2 regions of the Anoxybacillus sp. FSL W8-0104 genome follow, and region 2 is predicted to be linked to the other one. Evidence: a T-box and tRNA genes for the amino acid it is inferred to sense, from the RefSeq annotation. Region 2 holds a T-box; the other holds one or more tRNA genes.

Region 1 (3,386 bases), 410 kb from region 2:
CTTAGCTCAATTGGTAGAGCAACTGACTTGTAATCAGTAGGTTGCGGGTTCAAGTCCTGCAGCCGGCACCAGATTGTTTTTGAGCCATTAGCTCAGTAGGTAGAGCATCTGACTTTTAATCAGAGGGTCGGAGGTTCGAGTCCTCCATGGCTCACCATGATGCGGGTGTGGCGGAATTGGCAGACGCACCAGACTTAGGATCTGGCGCCTCTGGCGTGGGGGTTCAAGTCCCTCCACCCGCATAATGCGGAAGTAGTTCAGTGGTAGAACACCACCTTGCCAAGGTGGGGGTCGCGGGTTCGAGTCCCGTCTTCCGCTCCAATATGCCATGCCGGGGTGGCGGAATTGGCAGACGCACAGGACTTAAAATCCTGCGGTAGGTGACACCGTGCCGGTTCGAGTCCGGCTCTCGGCACTTCATATGCGCCCGTAGCTCAATTGGATAGAGCATCTGACTACGGATCAGAAGGTTAGGGGTTCGAATCCTCTCGGGCGCGCCATGTTTATATCATTATGAGGACGGGAAGTAGCTCAGCTTGGTAGAGCACATGGTTTGGGACCATGGGGTCGCAGGTTCGAATCCTGTCTTCCCGACCATTTTCAAGGGGTCTTAGCTCAGCTGGGAGAGCGCCTGCTTTGCACGCAGGAGGTCATCGGTTCGATCCCGATAGGCTCCACCATATATTTATAATGGCGGCGTAGCTCAGCTGGCTAGAGCGTACGGTTCATACCCGTAAGGTCGGGGGTTCGATTCCCTCCGCCGCTACTAGCTTAGGACCTTTAGCTCAGCTGGTTAGAGCAGACGGCTCATAACCGTCCGGTCGTAGGTTCGAGTCCTACAAGGTCCACCATGTTATATTATACGGAGGAGTACCCAAGTCTGGCTGAAGGGGTCGGTCTTGAAAACCGAGAGGCGTCGAAAGGCGCGCGGGGGTTCGAATCCCTCCTCCTCCGCCATATACAGTTTCATATCGCTTTATATTATGCCGGCTTAGCTCAATTGGTAGAGCAACTGACTTGTAATCAGTAGGTTGCGGGTTCAAGTCCTGCAGCCGGCATCATTGTGGCGGCTATGGCGAAGTGGTTAACGCACCAGATTGTGGCTCTGGCATTCGTGGGTTCGATTCCCACTAGTCGCCCCATAACATTTGCAAATTCAAATATGCGGGTGTAGTTTAGTGGTAAAACCTCAGCCACGAGCGACGCTTCGTCGAGTAAACCACGAGTTGCCTCGACGCATCCATCATCTTTGAATATGCTAGTAGAGGAAGAGGCATGACTGAGCGTGATGAGTGTTGCTTATTATAAAATTCGACGTGCGGGTGTAGTTTAGTGGTAAAACCTCAGCCTTCCAAGCTGATGTCGTGGGTTCGATTCCCATCACCCGCTTACATGGGCCTATAGCTCAGCTGGTTAGAGCGCACGCCTGATAAGCGTGAGGTCGGTGGTTCAAGTCCACTTAGGCCCATTATAATCTTTATTTTCGTTCCGCAGTAGCTCAGTGGTAGAGCACTCGGCTGTTAACCGAGCGGTCGTAGGTTCGAATCCTACCTGCGGAGCCATTTGGAGAAGTACCCAAGTGGCTGAAGGGGACGGTTTGCTAAACCGTTAGGTCGCGTTTTGCGGCGCGCGGGTTCAAATCCCGCCTTCTCCGCCATTGCCACATATGGCCCGTTGGTCAAGTGGTTAAGACACCGCCCTTTCACGGCGGTAACACGGGTTCGAATCCCGTACGGGTCACTAGAAAAAGGGACATCTCATAATTGATATGGGATGTCCTTTTTACATTTTGCTCAAATTTATTTTTTGTCTAAAAATTGTTTCCCGTATTCACCATGTGGGTGAATAGATGGATGTTCGACTTGAACTGTGACATGTGAGAGATTATATCGTTCTTTTAACATTTCATTAATGGCTAAAACGATGCGAAATGGTTCGATATGTTCGTTAATGAGAACGTGTGTAGTAAGGGAATAATGATCAGTCGAAATGGCCCAAATATGCAATTCATGCACATCTTCTACTCCTTCGATAGAAAGAATATCAGAACGAATGCGTTCGATATCAAATTGATGTGGAACAGCGTCCATCAGAATAAAGTACGACTCACGGACAATTTTTGCCCCACCTATAAAAATAATTGCCCCAATGACTATGCTGATCAGTGGATCGAAAATATATAGTTTTGTAAAGTAAATCAAAATTGCTGAAATGATGACACCAATGGAACTGAGCAAATCGCCAATGAAATGCCATAAAGCGCTTTTTACATTTAAATTTTCTTCTTCTTTCATGCTCCGGCTTAAAACGATTGTTAACACAAGATTAACGATAAATCCGATTGTTGCGATCGTTAACATGAAGGAAAATTGAATGGATTCGGGATGAATGAAACGACGGATTCCTTCGACAAAAATCCCCACCGCAATAACGACAAGTGCAAGCCCATTCAAAAATGAGGCGATAATTTCAAACCGTAAATAACCAAATGTAAATTTTTTATTTGGCGGACGAGAAGCTAAATAAAGAGCAATCATACTTAACCCTAATGCAATCACATCGGACGCCATGTGTGCTGAGTCTGACAATAAAGCAAGGGAATTTGATAAAATGCCCCCTATGACTTCCACAATCGTGAAAAAAGCGGTTAATAATAATGTCGTCCAAAGTGCTTTTTTTGATGTTGTCTGCACTTTTATATGTGGCAAATGATGAAAATCGTACATATAAACACCCCTTTATTATTTATAATAAATATAAAAAAATATAAAAAATAATTACTATAAAATATTATATATAATTATCATTTGATAATCAAACGACAATTTTATGGACGTTCGTATTGATTTTTCATTTCGCCACATTTAGCATGTGATTTGTTGAACATTGTCGAGAAATATCTTAATTTTCTTACAGGAATTTTACATGGCGTAGTGTAATATATCAGTACGGAGTGATTTTGTATCCCTTTAGGAAAGGAAGGATGAACATTTGCTAACGATGAGTCCAACCGATTTGCAGTTGCATTTATTTCACGAAGGAACGTTTTATGAAAGCTATCATTTATTCGGTGCACATCTTGTGAAACGAGACGGGAGAACGGAAACGCGTTTTTGTGTATGGGCCCCACATGCCAAAAAAGTTCGGCTTGTTGGGACATTTAACGATTGGAACGGAGAGGAGCATGAATTAACAAAAATAAACGATCAAGGAGTATGGATGATTGTTGTTCCAGAAAATTTAGAAGGATATTTATATAAATACGAAATTATAACAAAAGATGGACGCACTCTTCTTAAAGCAGATCCATATGCTTTTTATGCTGAAGAACGCCCCCATACAGCCTCTATTGTATATCAGTTGGATGGATACAAATGGAACGATCA
Region 2 (3,386 bases):
TTAAACGTTGGAGCTTTCACCTTCAAATTTACTTTCTCGCTGAACGATTCAAAGAACAAAAGCGTATTTTTGAATACGGAGGAGGATTTGTCCAAGATCGCTCCATTTACGAAGATACAGGTATTTTTGCAAAGATGCATTTCGAAAAAGGAACGATGTCGAAAGTTGACTACGAGACGTATACGAGTTTATTTGAAGCAATGGTCATGACTCCGTATTTCCCTCATCCTGATCTGCTTATTTACTTAGAAGGAAGTTTTGAGGAAATTATTAAACGCATTCGTGAGCGCGGTCGTCCAATGGAACAGCAGACACCAACCGAATATTGGAAAGAAATGTATGAAAGATATGAGAGATGGATCAATAGCTTTAACGCTTGTCCTGTTTTGCGTATTAACATTAATGAATATGACATTATTCGCGATGCCGAATCGATCGAGCCGATCGTTGCAAAAATTGGATACATGATTGAACAGTATCGCAAGTTAAAAAAATAAGGATGTTCCCAGTTGTTTTTGGGACATCCTTTCATTTTTTCACATAAAACAAAAATTCGTTACGATATGTAACGAATTATCCGATAAACAATCTCCATTTTATGCGCTGTGGTTTATGGATATTCGAATAATGGCGGAGGAGGAGGGATTCGAACCCCCGCGCGCCTTTCGACGCCTCTCGGTTTTCAAGACCGACCCCTTCAGCCAGACTTGGGTACTCCTCCGTATCGACATGTATTAAATTATCATAACCATCACGACATGTCAACACTTTTTATAAAGAAAAGGGGGGCAAACTTTCTCCCCCTATGAAATAACTTCTTTTCCTCCCATGTATGGTCGAAGTACTTCTGGAATAACTACCGTTCCATCTTCCTGTTGGTAATTTTCTAAAATCGCTGCAACAGTTCGTCCGATGGCTAAACCAGATCCGTTTAGCGTATGCACATGTTCTGGCTTCGCCTTTGGATCACGACGGAAACGAATATTTGCGCGGCGAGCTTGAAACGCTTCAAAATTGCTGCAAGAAGAAATTTCACGGTATGTGCCGTAGCTTGGTAACCATACTTCAATGTCATATTTTTTTGCTGCAGTAAAACCTAAATCAGCTGTACACATGCTCATTACACGATATGGCAGACCTAATAGTTGTAAAACACGCTCTGCATCATTCGTTAACTTTTCAAGTTCTTCATAAGAATCTTCTGGTTTTACAAATTTCACAAGCTCTACCTTATTGAACTGATGTTGACGAATTAATCCGCGTGTATCTCTTCCTGCTGATCCCGCTTCCGAACGGAAACATGCACTATATGCAACATATTTAATCGGCAAATCATCTGCTGATAAAATTTCATCGCGATGTAAGTTTGTCACAGGAACTTCTGCTGTTGGAATTAAAAAGTAGTCTTCACTTTCAATACGAAACGCATCTTCTTCAAACTTTGGAAGTTGCCCCGTTCCCGTCATGCTTGTCCGATTAACGATGTATGGCGGGAGAACTTCTTCATATCCATGTTGTTCAACATGTAAATCTAACATAAAGTTAATTAACGCACGTTCTAAGCGCGCTCCAAGACCTTTATAAAACACAAATCGGCTTCCTGTCACCTTTGCTGCTCGTTCAAAATCTAAAATACCAAGTTGATCAGCAATTTCCCAATGTGGTTTCGGTTCAAAAGAAAATGAACGTGGTTCACCCCATTTGCGAATTTCCACATTGTCGTCTTCTGATTCACCAATCGGAACAGATTCATGTGGAATGTTTGGAATGGATAAAAGCAATGTTTCAAGCTGTTGTTCTACTTCGCGCAATTCATCATCAAGTACTTTAATTCGATCACCAACCTGGCGCATTTCAGCAATGAGATGATCCGCGTCTTTTTTCTCGCGTTTTAATAAAGCAATTTGTTGTGACACATCATTGCGCTTATTTTTTAATTCCTCCGCTTGTGCAATCAACTCACGACGACGGCGATCGAGCTGCTCGAATCGTTCAAAATCAGTTAAGTCTTCACCACGATGTTGAAGTTTTTGTTTTACTTCTTCAAAATTGGCACGTAAAAATCGTAAGTCTAACATCGCAATTCCTCCTTTACATTTGTTTAGTAAATAAAAAACTCCCGTCCCAGAAGAAAGGGACGAGAGTATTCCCGCGTTGCCACCCTAGTTGAAGACATATGTCTTCCACTCGAGAAATATAACGGTTCTCACCGGAAATGCTTACTAACTGGACGTGTTCAGCATTTCGCTCCAGGATGGATTCACAAGTCATTCCTGCCGATTCACACCAACCATCGGCTCTCTGAAAGGAAGAGGGCTTGCTACTAGTTCCTGTCATCGCTTTTTCTTCATATCATTTTCTTGGAAATAATGTACTATAAGTTTAAACAAAATGCAACCCGTTTATTCTTTTGTCTCTTTCACCATGTTGATAAAGTATTGCGTCATACGATGGTCGTCTGTTAATTCTGGATGAAACGAACATCCTAAAAATTGTCCTTGTCTTGCCGCGACAATGCGATCCTCATATGTCGCAAGCACATCAACATCGGCTCCTACAGATACAATGTGCGGAGCTCGAATAAATACACCAATAAAGTCATCCGCGACTCCTTTAATAGATAAAGATGCTTCAAAGCTTTCACGCTGGCGACCGAACGAGTTGCGTTCAACCGTAATATCCATTAAACCGAGATGCGGCTCATCGTAACCAACAATTTTTTTCGCTAAAATGATTAAGCCTGCACACGTTCCAAACATCGGCTTCCCTTCGCCTGCGAATTGCTTCAGCGGTTCAATAAAGCCGTATTTATCCATCAAACGACGCATCGTCGTACTTTCCCCACCTGGAATGATAAGACCATCAATCTGTGTCAATTGCTCGACCTTTTTAATCACTACCGCTTCTGCACCACACGCTTCAATCGACCGTACATGTTCACGTACGGCCCCTTGCAATCCTAATACTCCTATTTTCACCATATTCATTGCTCCTTTACATTACCATCCGCGTTCTTGCATCCGTTGTTCAGGAAGCAACGAAGAAATATCAATCCCTTTCATCGCTCCACCTAATCCTTTTGATAAGTGGGCAATTAATTCGTAATCTTCATAATGAGTTGTCGCCTCTACGATAGCACGTGCATATTTTTCAGGGTTTTCTGATTTGAAAATACCAGAACCAACAAATACACCATCAGCACCTAAATGCATCATTAATGCTGCATCCGCTGGTGTCGCAACACCACCTGCTGCAAAGTTAACGACAGGAAGACGACCAAGACGTTTAATTTCTAACAACACTTCAAACGGTGCACCTAAATTTTTCGCTTCCGTCATTAATTCATCTTCACTCATGCTGACGACTTTACGCACTTGCGCGTTTAC

The links. A T-box is a leader RNA that pairs with one kind of tRNA and senses whether it is charged. The one in region 2 lies ahead of serS (serine--tRNA ligase), so its partner is inferred to be a tRNA-Ser.
Region 1: it encodes a tRNA-Ser, which carries the amino acid that the T-box ahead of serS (serine--tRNA ligase) is inferred to sense. The anticodon was not compared.

Annotation. Positions count from the first base shown of each region.
Region 1 is NZ_JBBOQU010000001.1:428,111-431,496, forward strand. It holds tRNA gene NST18_RS02360 (tRNA-Thr) at 1-71, shown strand, start outside; tRNA gene NST18_RS02365 (tRNA-Lys) at 82-157, shown strand; tRNA gene NST18_RS02370 (tRNA-Leu) at 162-242, shown strand; tRNA gene NST18_RS02375 (tRNA-Gly) at 247-321, shown strand; tRNA gene NST18_RS02380 (tRNA-Leu) at 331-415, shown strand; tRNA gene NST18_RS02385 (tRNA-Arg) at 424-500, shown strand; tRNA gene NST18_RS02390 (tRNA-Pro) at 521-597, shown strand; tRNA gene NST18_RS02395 (tRNA-Ala) at 605-680, shown strand; tRNA gene NST18_RS02400 (tRNA-Met) at 693-766, shown strand; tRNA gene NST18_RS02405 (tRNA-Ile) at 775-851, shown strand; tRNA gene NST18_RS02410 (tRNA-Ser) at 865-957, shown strand; tRNA gene NST18_RS02415 (tRNA-Thr) at 986-1,058, shown strand; tRNA gene NST18_RS02420 (tRNA-His) at 1,067-1,142, shown strand; tRNA gene NST18_RS02425 (tRNA-Gly) at 1,319-1,389, shown strand; tRNA gene NST18_RS02430 (tRNA-Ile) at 1,395-1,468, shown strand; tRNA gene NST18_RS02435 (tRNA-Asn) at 1,488-1,562, shown strand; tRNA gene NST18_RS02440 (tRNA-Ser) at 1,566-1,657, shown strand; tRNA gene NST18_RS02445 (tRNA-Glu) at 1,669-1,740, shown strand; gene NST18_RS02450 (cation diffusion facilitator family transporter) at 1,800-2,726, opposite strand; gene glgB (1,4-alpha-glucan branching enzyme) at 3,001-3,386, shown strand, end outside.
Region 2 is NZ_JBBOQU010000001.1:19,725-23,110, reverse strand. It holds gene NST18_RS00100 (deoxynucleoside kinase) at 1-497, shown strand, start outside; tRNA gene NST18_RS00095 (tRNA-Ser) at 629-721, opposite strand; gene serS (serine--tRNA ligase) at 804-2,078, opposite strand; T-box leader at 2,131-2,346, opposite strand; gene pdxT (pyridoxal 5'-phosphate synthase glutaminase subunit PdxT) at 2,403-2,981, opposite strand; gene pdxS (pyridoxal 5'-phosphate synthase lyase subunit PdxS) at 3,000-3,386, opposite strand, start outside.